Regions from separate parts of the Ochrobactrum sp. A-1 genome, predicted to be linked through region 1. Evidence: predicted binding sites of a transcription regulator. Region 1 holds the regulator's gene; the other holds the start of a gene.
What was found. Region 1 encodes PhoB, which activates phosphate uptake and scavenging genes when phosphate is short. Its sites were predicted from a motif close to TGTCATNNANCTGTCAT; they were not measured.
Positions count from the first base shown of each region.

Region 2: MKS82_RS05645 (RNA degradosome polyphosphate kinase) is a predicted target of PhoB. The motif match lies at 1,992-2,008, and genes of this name have one in related genera.

Region 1 is NZ_JAKVQC010000004.1:857,222-866,934, forward strand. It holds gene pstB (phosphate ABC transporter ATP-binding protein PstB) at 1-67, shown strand, start outside; gene phoU (phosphate signaling complex protein PhoU) at 133-855, shown strand; gene phoB (phosphate regulon transcriptional regulator PhoB) at 973-1,659, shown strand; gene MKS82_RS13715 (cell wall hydrolase) at 2,319-3,266, shown strand; gene MKS82_RS13720 (hypothetical protein) at 3,367-3,618, opposite strand; gene MKS82_RS13725 (aminopeptidase) at 3,743-4,996, shown strand; gene dps (DNA starvation/stationary phase protection protein Dps) at 5,054-5,551, opposite strand; gene tsaB (tRNA (adenosine(37)-N6)-threonylcarbamoyltransferase complex dimerization subunit type 1 TsaB) at 5,852-6,541, shown strand; gene rimI (ribosomal protein S18-alanine N-acetyltransferase) at 6,545-7,057, shown strand; gene MKS82_RS13745 (lysophospholipid acyltransferase family protein) at 7,054-7,857, shown strand; gene miaB (tRNA (N6-isopentenyl adenosine(37)-C2)-methylthiotransferase MiaB) at 7,938-9,326, shown strand; gene MKS82_RS13755 (PhoH family protein) at 9,485-9,713, shown strand, end outside.
Region 2 is NZ_JAKVQC010000003.1:800,460-804,549, forward strand. It holds gene MKS82_RS05645 (RNA degradosome polyphosphate kinase) at 1-1,879, opposite strand, end outside; gene MKS82_RS05650 (zinc-finger domain-containing protein) at 2,170-2,424, shown strand; gene MKS82_RS05655 (FAD-binding protein) at 2,472-3,677, shown strand; gene MKS82_RS05660 (VOC family protein) at 3,674-4,090, opposite strand, start outside.

The sequences.
Region 1 (9,713 bases):
GGAAACCATGTTCACCGCGCCGACCGAAAAGCGCACGCAGGACTACATCACCGGACGCTTCGGCTAATCCGGAACTGCGCTCAAACAGATAGACAGTGCGGCTTCCCCGCAATTTATATTACGAGGTCTACTATGCCGTCTCAGCATACCGTTCGCTCCTACGATGAGGAATTGAAGTTTCTCACCCATAAGATCGCCGAAATGGGCGGACATGCGGAACGTATGGTCGAGCAGTCGGTCGCCGCTATCGTCAATGCGGACAATGCGCTTGCACAACGCGTTATCTCCGACGATCTCATACTTGATGCCAGTGAGCGCGAGATTGACGACAAGGCCGTGATGATTATCGCCAAGCGTCAGCCTATGGCCGTAGACCTGCGCGAGATCATCGGATCGATCCGCATCTCCGCCGATCTGGAGCGCGTCGGCGATCTGGGCAAGAATATTGCCAAGCGTGTTGCCGCCGTTTCGGAATCGCGTCAGCCGGTAAAGCTCTATCGCGGGCTTGAAACACTGGCCGAGCTGGCGCTAACCCAGCTCAAGGATGTTCTCGACGCCTACGCGTCGCGCTCGGTGCAGCAGATCAATGTCGTTCGCGACCGCGATGACGAGATCGATGCCATGTACACGTCGCTGTTTCGTGAATTGCTGACTTACATGATGGAAGATCCGCGCAACATTTCTGCCTGCACGCATCTTCTGTTCTGCGCGAAGAACATCGAGCGCATTGGCGATCATGCAACCAATATTGCGGAGACTGTCTATTACATTGTGACCGGCCTGCAAATGCCGGCCGAACGACCGAAAGAAGACCTGAGCCACGGTATTGTCGTGGATGAGGCACGTAAACCCTGAACTACAGCCAGCCGGACCTTGGTCCGACGGGTGGGAATGAGTGAATAGCGCGGCGGCACGCGGTCGATTGGGGGAATTTTATCCACCGCCCGCCGAATTTGGATAGGGAAATACTGGATGTCACAGGCACCCAAAATCGCTGTGGTAGAAGACGAAGAGGCGCTGAGCGTGCTGCTTCGCTACAATCTTGAGGCAGAGGGCTATCAGGTCGATACGATGCTGCGCGGCGACGAGGCCGAAATCGCCTTGCGCGAGAACGTGCCGGATCTGCTTATCCTGGACTGGATGCTACCGGGCGTATCGGGCATTGAGCTTTGCCGTCGTTTGCGCCAATGGCAGGAAACGGAGCGTCTGCCAATTATCATGCTGACGGCGCGTGGCGAAGAAAGCGAACGCGTGCGCGGCTTAAGCGTCGGTGCGGACGATTATGTCGTGAAGCCATTTTCGACGCCAGAGCTTCTGGCTCGCGTCAAAGCGATGCTGCGCCGGTCTAACCCGAGCATTCTTTCGCACGTGCTGAAAGTGGGCGATCTTGTTCTCGACCGTCAGCAGCATCGTGTCTACCGCAAGGAGAAGGAAGTCCGTCTCGGACCGACGGAATTCCGCCTGCTCGAGTATTTCATGATGTCGCCCGGGCGCGTGTTCTCGCGCAGCCAGCTTCTGGATGGCGTCTGGGGGCCGGACATCTACGTCGATGATCGCACGGTGGATGTTCATGTCGGGCGGCTGCGCAAGGCGATCAATGTCGGTCGCGCGCTTGATCCTATCCGCACCGTTCGGGGTGCCGGTTATTCTTTCGGATGACCGACGCCGTTATCTGCGGCTTCGAGCACTGAACTTGTCTGACCCGTTACGGTTTCTGTGGCGGGTCGCCTTTTGTTTAAGGGCGAGCTTTGCAAGGTGCGAGATCGTACTCGTCCGATTCGCATTGCAATAACCCAAAACGAGTGTGAAAAGCCTCATCTCACGCGATGTTACAAGTGTGTTTCCAAAGTTGACGGATGGCAACGGAACCGGCCTGAAAACAGAAATTCTGCAGAACATTTGAACCGCCACGAATGTGTATGCAAAAAATGTACAAGCAAAAGCGAATTAAGGCAGGGATATGGCGTGTATTGTGAGAGTTTGAATCTCGTTAAATCAATATCTTACCTGAATTCCCAGTTCTCGTTAAGAAATTATTAATATATTTAAAGGGCTTGTAGGCACATTCGCGATCTCGATTCGGAATTGTTTTAGGACTTTTCAGCGGTCTCCAGCATTGTTGGGATTTGACCTGTCGCCTTTTTTTGGCCTAAAAATTCCAAAACCTTGAATTCGATTGAGCGACAGTAGGGCGAGTAATTTTGATCTTCGTCCTCTTTGACTTGCACCGCAGTCAGACGTTCGCGCGCATCGTTCCAGATGTGTTCGCCTGAATGGATGACTGGATCAGTTAAGGGTCCTAACATGAGACTGAGCCATTGACGCGCGCCGCGAAGTGGAAATTGCCCGTTCTTATCGGGCTGGTGGTTGCGCCTTTCGTGGTGACCGGTTGCACGACGACCGGAACCTCGGGAAAAGCCAATTCGGAAAAGACGGCGGCAAGCCACGTCAAGTCCGTCAATGGCGTAAAGACCTACACTTACACCGCACGGGACAAGAATTGTCTTGAACGTGCGATGTTCTTCGAATCCAACCGTTCAAGTTCCGACGGTCTTCTGGCTGTCGGCACGGTTGTTATGAATCGACTCGCTTCGGGTCGTTATCCGGATACGATTTGTGGTGTCGTCGGTCAGAAGAACCAGTTTGCACCTGGTGTTCTTTCACGCCAAATGAATTCCAAAGCGCTGCCGGATGTTCAGGCCGCCGCCGATGCAGTGCTCAAAGGAGAACGGCATCCAAAGTTGAAGAATGCCATGTTCTTCCACACGGCGGGTCTGAAATTCCCTTACAACAACATGCATTACGTGCTCGTAGCCGGTGGAAATTCCTTCTACGAGAAGCGCAATCGCGACGGCTCGCTGCAAAACCCTGTCCCGCAGGAACCATACAATCTCGCAATGGCCTATTCACCGCAATCACCATCCCTTCCGCAGGACCCGTCTTATGACGTGACACTGCCGCAGACGGGCCCGAATCCGGGAACGGAGCCAACGGTTCAGGTGGCGCTCGCGGAAGCTGTGAAGGCTCAAAGTGTAGAGCAGAATGTCGGTGCCGGTCCGCAGGCTCGTGGCGACCGCTTGGCGCGTCATCGCGGCGTAGCGGCACCTCAGCAGGAACCGCATATGCAGGTGGCCTCCTACCAGCCGCAATTCGATACGACGGCTCCGCAACCGACATCGCTCGGCTATGCTCCTGCAAGCCAGAAGCAGGCTGACGCCATCGGCGCACTTCTTCTGTCCCAGGACCGTCCCGAAGCGCCACTATAAGAAACGCTCTTACAGTCGGACAATCTGAAACGCCGGTCTGGTTCAATCCGACCGGCGTTTTGATTTCCTGATTGACTGTTGTCGCTTTCCAGTGAGGGGCTCAGCGGTAGATCGGTCGATAGATCACCATCGGGGTGTCGTAGAAATCGACCTGATTCTGCCAGGCACGCCTGTCAGCTCTGCGATCGAGGTCCAGTCGCATCAGGCAGTTGGCAAAAGCGTCGGTATTGGCCTTGAAGCCATAGCTGCGGCAGGTCTGTTCGTCAGCGGCACGGCGTTGTTCCGGCGTCATGCTCACGCACCCTGCCAGAAGGCCGGTAACGCCCAGCAAGATAAGCACTTTCTTATTCATTACTGTCTGCTTTCTTCTGCACTGACCGCAGATTTACTATAACGCAAAGGCAGGAAAAAAGGTGGTGAAATTATGCCGTCTGATAAACTGCCGGTGATTCCACATCCAAAGAGGTCTTCCACCCATGGCTCATGAACAGTTGAACCCAATCATCGATCCGGTGAAACTCGAACGTCTTGCGGAAGTCGCCGTTCGCGTTGGTCTGCAATTGCGCGAGGGGCAAGATCTTGTCATTACCGCGCCAGTCGTGGCCTTGCCGCTGGTTCGCCTTATCGCCAAGCACGCCTACAAGGCCGGGGCCGGACTGGTAACGCCGTTCTTCGCGGATGACGAAATGGCGCTTGCTCGTTACGAGAACGCATCCGATGCGAGTTTCGACCGCGCGGCAAGCTGGCTTTATGAGGGTATGGCGAAGGCCTATTCGGATGGCGCTGCGCGTCTCGCCATCGCCGCCGACAATCCGATGCTTCTTTCCAGCCAGGACCCTGCCAAGGTTTCACGCGCCAACCGGGCCAATTCGAAGGCCTATCAGCCGGCTCTCGAGAAGATCGCCGGTTTCGACATCAACTGGAACATCGTCTCCTATCCCAATCCGGCATGGGCAAAGCTCATGTTTCCGAACGAGCCGGCGGACATCGCGACCCGCAAGCTGGCCGATGCGATCTTCGCGGCTTCGCGCGTCGATGTGGACGATCCGATTGGCGCCTGGTCGGCGCACAATGCAGCGCTTCGTACCCGCACCCGTTTCCTGAATGGCAAGGCATATAGTGCCCTGCATTTCAAGGGCCCGAGCACCGATCTGACGGTCGGGCTTGCCGACGGTCATGAATGGCACGGCGGCGCGTCTACGGCGAAGAATGGTATCACCTGCAATCCGAACATTCCGACGGAAGAAGTGTTCACTACACCTCATGCGCTGCGTGTCGAAGGCTATGTGACGAGCACCAAGCCTCTGTCGCATCAAGGCACGTTGATCGAGAATATTGCGGTTCGCTTTGAAGGCGGACGAATTGTCGAGGCGAAGGCAAGCCGCGGTGAAGAAGTGCTCAACAAGGTGCTGGATACGGATGAAGGTGCCCGTCATCTGGGTGAAGTGGCACTGGTTCCGCATTCATCGCCGATCTCGCAGAGTGGGCTTTTGTTCTACAACACCCTGTTTGACGAGAATGCCGCAAGCCACATTGCACTCGGCCAGTGCTATTCCAAGTGCTTTATCGACGGCGCAAAACTGACGCCGGAACAAATCAAGGCGCAGGGCGGCAATTCGAGCCTTATCCATATCGACTGGATGATCGGCTCTGGCCAGATCGACGTCGATGGCATCAACGCGGACGGAATCCGCGAGCCGGTGATGCGCAGTGGTGAATGGGCCAACTGATTGTCGCGAAATAGAAAAGGCCGGGAATTTCCCGGCTTTTTCATTGCATCTGTAAGGTCAGTTCTTTTCCTGAACATGGGCCTCAAGGAACCACAATGCCTTGTCGAGACTGCGGGACGCGGCTGTAAAAATATCCGCCGTATCGTCGTCACCTGCATCGTCCGCATCCTTGATCGATTTGCGCACAAGATTGGCAACATCGCCATAGCGTTCGATCAGGGCAAGCAGATGGTCGTGAACGGCATAGATATCGGTCGGATATGGCTTGAGCTTACTTTCCTTGGCCACGACCTGCGTGGTGCCATAGGCCGTCCCGCCAATCTGCACGGCGCGCTCGGCAATCGTGTCGACATGTTCATCGAGATCGTCGCGGAAACCGTCGAGCATCTCATGGACGGCGATGAACTGCGGCCCCTTGAGGTTCCAGTGAGCCTGCTTTGTGATGAGGGCAAGATCGATTGTCGCGGCGAGGTTCTCATTCAGCAGCGCGATCATTGTCGTCTTCGTATTGGAAGGAAGATCGTTGCGGGTTGCATGCATCGACTTCTTGGACATTGTATCCTCATATCCTTTTGTTCGATCCGGCTTGGAGCGACTGGGGGAGTATCGCTCATAGTTACGGGCAGCTATTCCAAACGCAACGAACCCGCCAGATCCTTATGAGGTTCGATTGCCGGATGGGCCTTTGTTGCCGTCAGGACAACACAAAAACATTCCCGCACCCGATGACTAAATGCATATCGCCGGTTTTTGTTCCGGCAGAATGGCTAAAAACCGGACATGATATGACCTTTGGCCAAGACGCGGCCAAGACTCGACTTGTCGCGACGCGAAATCTGATTTACCCGGTTGCACATGAAGATACTTGCGCTTGATACTGCCGCTTCGTGGTGTTCCGTTGCCGTCTACGATTATGATGGTGATATCATGCTTGCCGATGTAAGCGAAAACATCGGCAAGGGACATGCGGAAGTCTTGATGGACTATATCGAACGTGCTGTGAGAGAGACGAAACTATCGCTCCGCGATATGGATCGGGTAGCCGTCAATATTGGGCCGGGATCGTTTACCGGTGTTCGTATCGGTGTCTCGGCGGCACGTGGTTTTGCACTGGCGCTGGGTGTTCCCGCCATCGGCATTACAGCTTTCGAGGCGCTGGCTGCGGAAACACAGTCTCTGTCGCCGGAAAAGCCAGTTCTGGTTCTTCTCGATGCGCATCGCGGCGAAATTTATGCGCAATCATTCGATGCAAAGGGTTTACCGAACGCGAAGCCGCTGGTTCTGTCACGAGAGGAAGCGGATGCTCTTGCCGATTCCCAGGCAGAAAATACGGTTCTTGCAGGTTCCGCGGCCACTGCGATCAATGAAGTGATCGGCAGTCGTTTCACACTTGGCCCGGTTGAGCCGACCGCGAAAATCGGCATCTATGCGCGTCTGGCAAGCTTGCGCCAGCCTGGCGATGCGCCGAAGCCGCTTTACATGCGGGGGCCGGATGCGAAGCCACAAGTCGGGTTTGCGCTGCCGCGCAAGCCCGCCGGAGAATAGCCAATGATGGGCTTGCCGTTTGGGCGTTTCGGTCGCAGACAAATCTCGGTGGAGCCGCTTGGCGTACAGGACAGTCATGCGATCCAGCGCATCCACGCCGTTGCTTTCCATCATGGCTGGAGTTCCGATGATTTCAGGTCGCTGATCGCGCAGGATACGGTTTTCGGCTTCGTTGCTCGTTTGGAAGGTAAGCCGAACGATGCCTGTGGCTTCATACTGGCTCGTCTGGTTGCGGGAGAAGCGGAAATACTGACGATTGCCGTCGCTCGCGATCTACAGCGTCAGGGCGTTGGGCGCGTGCTGATGGATGCTGTGCTGCGGCATCTCTATCAGGAGCGCGCTGAAACGCTTTTTCTGGAAGTGGATGAGGCGAATATTGCTGCACAGGCGCTTTATCGCCGTCTCGGCTTCCAGAAAGTTGGCGACAGACCCGCTTATTACGAAACAGCGAATGGGCGTTCGGCTGCGCTGATATTGCGTCGCGACTTGAGCCGTGCTCCGGCGAGGCCACGATGATCGGAGCAATCCGCATCTTTCTCGTCGTTGCGGCGATGGTCGCATTGAGTCTGTCGCTTATTCCAGTTCAGTATCTGTTGCTTAAGCTGAAGAACAACTGGAAGCGTCGCCTGCCGACCTTTTTCCATCGTATTGCCGCACGCCTGTTCGGCTTTCGCATCAAGATAGTCGGCCAGATGCAGGAGGGTCGGCCTCTGCTACTTGTCGCCAACCATACCTCGTGGAGCGATATCATCGTTCTGTCGACGGTCGGTCAGGTCTCCTTCATCGCCAAGTCGGAAGTCAGAAAATGGCCTGTTTTCGGCATGTTCGCCGTTTTGCAACGGACCGTTTTCGTGGAACGGGAACGGCGGGGCAAGACGGCTGAACAGACATCGGAAATCGCAAGGCGTCTGGCAACGGACGATGCTATGGTGTTGTTCGCTGAAGGCACGACATCGGATGGCAATCGCGTTCTGCCGTTCAAGACGGCGCTTTTCGGTGCCGCGCACGCTGCGATCAAGGAAGCCAATGTACCCGAAGTCGTGGTTCAACCGGTTGCGATCGCCTATACAGGGGTTCATGGCATGGCAATGGGCCGTTATTTCCGCCCGATTGCCTCCTGGCCGGGCGACGTCGAGCTGATGCCGCACCTGAAAGGTATCTTGCGCGAAGGCGCCATCGACGTTGAAGTGCGTTTCGGCGAGCCGGTCGTTGTAACGGCCAAGACAGACCGCAAAGCGCTGGCGCGTACGATGGAAAACCGGGTGCGTGCACTTTTGCAAAGCGCGTTGCTGGGGCGCGAGATTCCGGAAGAGTAACAGCCGCTCGATCAAGCGTTCAGCCGATTGGCTAGAATGTCACCTTTCAAAATGACGACAAAAGCTGTAGATAGCCGCGCATGAGCGACAATATCACCGATCTTGAACCAACGGCAGAGCGCCTCAATGTGCGCAAGGTTTTCGTAAAAACCTATGGCTGCCAGATGAACGTCTACGATAGCCAGCGCATGGCCGACAGCCTTGCAGCGGAAGGCTATGTCGCAACCGATACGCCGGACGATGCCGATCTGGTTCTGCTCAATACTTGCCATATTCGCGAGAAGGCGTCGGAAAAGCTCTATTCCGCGCTTGGCCGACTACGCAAGATGAAGGACGCGCGCGAAGCGAATGGCAAGGAACTGACCATTGGCGTTGCAGGATGCGTGGCGCAGGCCGAAGGACAGGAAATCCTTCGCCGTGCGCCAAATGTCGATCTCGTCATTGGCCCACAAACCTATCATCGCCTACCCAATGCACTGGCGCGGGTTCGCGGTGGTGAAAAGGTGGTCGAGACGGAATATGCTCTCGAAGATAAATTCGAACATTTGCCGTCGCCCAGGCGCGAGGAAACCCGCAAGCGTGGTGTTTCTGCCTTCCTCACCGTGCAGGAAGGCTGCGACAAATTCTGCACCTTCTGCGTGGTTCCCTATACGCGCGGCTCGGAAGTTTCGCGCAGCGTGAAGCAGATCGTGGCAGAGGCCGAGCGCCTCGCCGATAGCGGCGTGCGTGAACTGACCTTGCTAGGACAGAACGTCAATGCCTGGCACGGGGCTGGTGACGATGGTCGCGAATGGGGCTTGGGTGAACTTCTGTTTCGGCTGGCGCGCATTCCGGGCATTGCCCGTCTTCGTTATACGACCAGCCATCCGCGCGACATGGACGACAGCCTGATTGCCGCCCACCGTGACCTGCGCCAGCTTATGCCTTATCTGCATCTGCCGGTACAATCCGGTTCGGACCGTATTCTCAAGGCGATGAACCGTCGTCACAAGGCGGATGAATATGTGCGTCTGATCGAGCGTATTCGCGAAGTGAGGCCCGACCTGGCGCTGTCGGGTGATTTCATCGTTGGCTTTCCCGGTGAGACCGATCAGGACTTCGAAGACACGATGCAGCTGGTACGCACGGTCAATTACGCGCAGGCCTATTCGTTCAAATATTCGCCGCGCCCCGGAACACCGGGTGCCGATCTTGATGGTCATGTGGAGGAAGCAGTCAAGGATGAGCGCCTCCAGCGCCTCCAGGCGCTTCTGTCCGAGCAGCAATATGCGTTTCAGGATTCCATGATCGGTCGCGAGATGGATGTGCTGCTCGAAAAGCCGGGCCGTATTGCTGGCCAGATGGTTGGCCGCTCGCCTTGGCTCCTGCCTGTCATCATCGATGACAACAATGACCAGGTCGGCGACATCATTCATGTGAAAATCACATCCACAGGGACCAATAGCCTTATTGCGCAAAAACTGGCCTGAAGGCATGATGATGTCGAGGCAGAAAATTTCGGCACTTTGAGTCGCTTGCCGGTAATCCTGTCGAGACTGTGATTGCAATGCGTGAACGGTTTGCGTTCACGCATAATCTGGTCTGAAAAGCCTGCAACTTTTCAGGATTGTGCTTTAAGGAGATACGGTTGAGCGCCACGGAAAAGCTGAAGTCTGCCAAGCCAACCAATCAAATGCAAAAAAGCCCGACGACCGGGGCCTCGGATATGGCCCACATCGTGCTCACCTTCGACAATAACCGTCTTGCCATCGCGCTTTACGGTCAGTTCGATGAAAATCTGGCCCGTATCGAACAAAAACTTGGCGTGGATGTCCGCTCCAAGGGAAACCAGCTTTCGATCCGGGGCGAGCCGACCG
Region 2 (4,090 bases), on a different contig from region 1:
CGTTGCCGTTTCCGAAACAGAATATACGGCTGTGCTCCAGAAAACGCCCGACAATCGACTTGGCGCGAATATTGTCGGAAAGTCCCGGAACACCTGGACGCAGACAGCAGATGCCGCGCACGACCAGATCAATCTGAACACCCGCCTGGCTCGCCATATAGAGCGCGTCAATGATCTGTGGATCAACAAGCGAGTTCATCTTCATCCAGATCGCAGCCGGACGCCCCGCCTTCGCATGCGCCACTTCATCCTCAATGTGCTTCAGGATTCGTGCACGCAGCGTGAAGGGTGAAATCGCGATCTTCATCTCTTCGGCAGGCTGGGCATAGCCCGTGATGAAGTTGAAGATATGCGCCACGTCGCGCGCAATATCCGCATCTGACGTAAAGAACGACAGATCGGTATAGATGCGCGCCGTGATCGGATGGTAGTTGCCCGTGCCCAGATGCACATAGGAACGCAGCCTCTGGTCTTCGCGACGCACGACCAGCGACATTTTCGCGTGGGTTTTCAACTCGATGAAGCCGAACACCACCTGAACGCCTGCGCGCTCCAGATCGCGTGCCCAACGAATATTCGCCTCCTCGTCGAAGCGTGCTTTCAGCTCGACCAGCGCCGTTACGGACTTTCCGGCTTCAGCGGCATCCACCAGCGCGCGCACGATCGGGCTGTCGTTAGAGGTGCGATAAAGCGTCTGCTTGATTGCCAGCACATCCGGGTCGGCTGCTGCCTGCCGCAGGAACTGCACAACAACATCAAAGGATTCATAGGGGTGGTGGACCACAATGTCCTTTTCGCGAATCGCTGCGAAGCAATCGCCGCCATGCTCGCGAATACGCTCCGGGAAACGCGGATTGTAAGAGACGAATTTCAGGTCTTCACGCGGGATCGAAACAATCTCCGAAATCATGTTGAGCGCAAGAAGGCCCTCATGCACGCTGATACGGTTTTCCGAAACACCAAGTTCCGTCGCCACGAAGACGCGCAGAGCTTCCGGCATTTCTCCATCAAACTCGATGCGGATCACCTGTCCGCGACGGCGGCGTTTCAGTGCCGTCTCGAAGAGACGAACGAGATCTTCCGCCTCTTCTTCCACTTCGATATCACTGTCGCGGATGATGCGGAATGTACCGGCGCCGCGCACTTCATAACCAGGGAACAACCGCCCGATGAACAGGCTCACTGCGTCCTCGATGGTGATGAAGCGGTAAACATTGGCCTGATCAGTCGGCAGTTGGATAAAGCGCTTCAACGCGACAGGAATACGCAACAGCGCCGTCATAGGATGATTATCGGCACGACGCGCAAGCTGCAGGGCGATGGAAAAGCCGAGGTTCGGAATGAACGGGAACGGATGCGCCGGATCGATGGAGAGTGGCGTCAAGACCGGAAAAATCGTTTCGAGGAAGTGATTTTCGAGCCATTCCTTCTCCTGCCTTGAAAGTGCAGACGGACGAACGATCTCGATACTTTCCTGTTCCAGTTCCTCGCGCAATGCGCGCAGGCGTTGCTGCTGTTCTTCCTGCAGGCGCCCCACTTCGTCGAGAACGAAATCGAGCTGTTCCTGTGGTGTACGTCCATCGGCGCTGCGCAGCGCCACACCGGCGCGCACCTGTGCAGCGAGACCGGCAATGCGGACCATGAAGAATTCATCGAGATTGGCGGCGGAAATGGACAGGAAGCGCAGGCGTTCGAGTAAGGGCTGGCGCATATTCGCGGCTTCCTCGAGAACGCGCCGGTTGAATTGCAGCCAGGAAAACTCGCGATTGACGAAGCGGTCGGCGCTTTGCATCAACTCGCTGTTCAAAGCTTTGTGAACGTCAGGCGCTATCTCCATATCGGGAACCACGGTTGGGTTGGGGGCTAGTCCGGCTGTCATCTCGTGTGTTCCGCCTTGGGATGCGCTGGGGGTTTCGCTCGCCATAACGCTGTTTTCGCTCATTTTTCCTGTCCCGACTTCCACCGGAATATTCCGGCTCTGCCTTAAGCCTATGGCTGTCATATGACAGTTTGATAGCAATTAGCTTGAAATGTCCTCAGAATTGATGAAAACGCTTCCGGAAACAAGACTTTCGCGGTACACGCATGCCAATGTTTACGCATGATCTCGTCCGGCGCACGGTTCAGGACCATGCTCATACCGCCCATCGACCAGAACCGGAGCATATTATGTCCGATCACATCATTCCTCACTTTCAGAACGACGCCGGCCACGCTGCCATCGAAATCGGCGTGAAGGAATTCATGTGCGTTGGTGCAAACCCGCCTTTCGATCATCCGCACGTGTTTCTGGACATGGGTGATGAAAGCGAAGTCGTTTGCCCGTATTGCTCGACCCTCTATCGCTACAACGCCAAGCTCCATGCCGACGAAACCGTTCCGGCAGGCTGCGTTTACGAAGCATCTGCTGATAAGGCTGCTTAATCGGAGCAGCCTCACGACGGGGCTGAATGCCGGATGATCTCATCGACATGAGCAAAGGGCGCATATTGATTGCCGGGGCCGGAGTAGCTGGTCTGTCGGCAGCACTGGAGCTGGCAGCACGCGGCTGGAATGTCCGGCTTGTCGAAAAGGCCGAGACCCTTTCGGAAGTCGGCGCCGGCCTGCAACTTGCCCCCAATGCGATGCGGCATCTGGAACGGCTCGGCGTTGCCGACCGTCTTTCTACCCAAACAGTAACGCCAGAAACGCTCTATCTCATGGATGGGCGTAAAGCGCGGCCGCTGATGGAAATGAAGCTTGGCGACGAGGCTCGTCAGCGCTGGCATCATCCTTACGTCGTTTGTCACCGTGCCGACCTGCAATCTGCTTTGCTCGATGCCTGCCGTGAAGAGCCCCGCATCGAGATCAGTCTCGGCGCTGAAATCACAAATCAACGCGTCGAAAACGGAACCGTTGCGACCACCATCCGCCATGGCAATTCCGAAGAATCCGTCGAAGCAGCCTATCTGATTGCCTGCGATGGCGTCTGGTCGGCGGAGCGCTCGAAGACCAGTTTCAGCAAGGCACGGTTCAGCGGCCATATTGCCTGGCGCACGACACTTGCCGTCGGAGCCCTCCCCGCATCGTTTTTATCCGCCATGAAGACGAGGAACGCCGTTTCCGCATGGCTCGGCAACAAGGCGCATTTCATCGCCTATCCGGTCAAGGGCGGCAGCTTCTTCAATTTCGTCGCCATCACGACGGGCGAAAACCCCGGAGAAGTCTGGTCCAGGACCGGCGATCCGGCACGTTTGCGCACCATCTATGCGGATTGGGGCGCTCCGGTTCGCGATGTTCTGGCAGCGACCGATGCATGGACCTATTGGCCGCTTTTCGAAATGGCAGACGCCCAATTCGTCGGGCCCGACCGGACGATTTTTCTCGGCGATGCATCGCACGCGGTCACACCTTTTGCCGCGCAGGGTGCCGCCATGGCAATCGAGGATGCGGCGGCCCTTGCCGAAGTGCTGGACGGTGACGACCACGAAGCAGCTCTGAAACGCTTCGATAGCGCCCGCAAGCAGCGGATCGCGGCGGTTGCCAAACGCGGTCAGTTAAACAGGTTCGCCTATCACGCCACCGGCATTTTCGCGCTTGGCCGCAACACGCTCTTCGCCATGCGCAGTCCGGAAAGCTTCCTGAAGGATCTGGACTGGCTCTATGGCTACGATGCCATTGCGGCCGTACGGAATTAAGCTGCGTCGCGCGCTGCTTCGAGCGTCGCAACGTCCAGCTTGACCATCTTCATCACGGCATCGGCCACGCGCTGGCGCTGTTCGGCAGTGCCGTTCTGCAGGATATCCAGCACCATTTGCGGGACCACCTGCCACGAGAAGCCATATTTATCCGTCAGCCAGCCGCATTCCATCGGCGCACCACCCTCCATCAGTTTTTCCCAGAACATATCCAGTTCCGCCTGATCCTTGCATTGGACGAAGAGCGAGACTGCCGGGGAAAACTTGAATGTCGGCCCACCGTTGAGACCGGATATCGCCTGCCCGTCGAGCGTGAAGTTCACGACGACCGGCTGATCCTCGTTCTGCCCGTGGCCATGCTTGAAACGGATAGCGCCGTCGATCGAAGCTGATCTTCCACAGGCCCGGAAGAT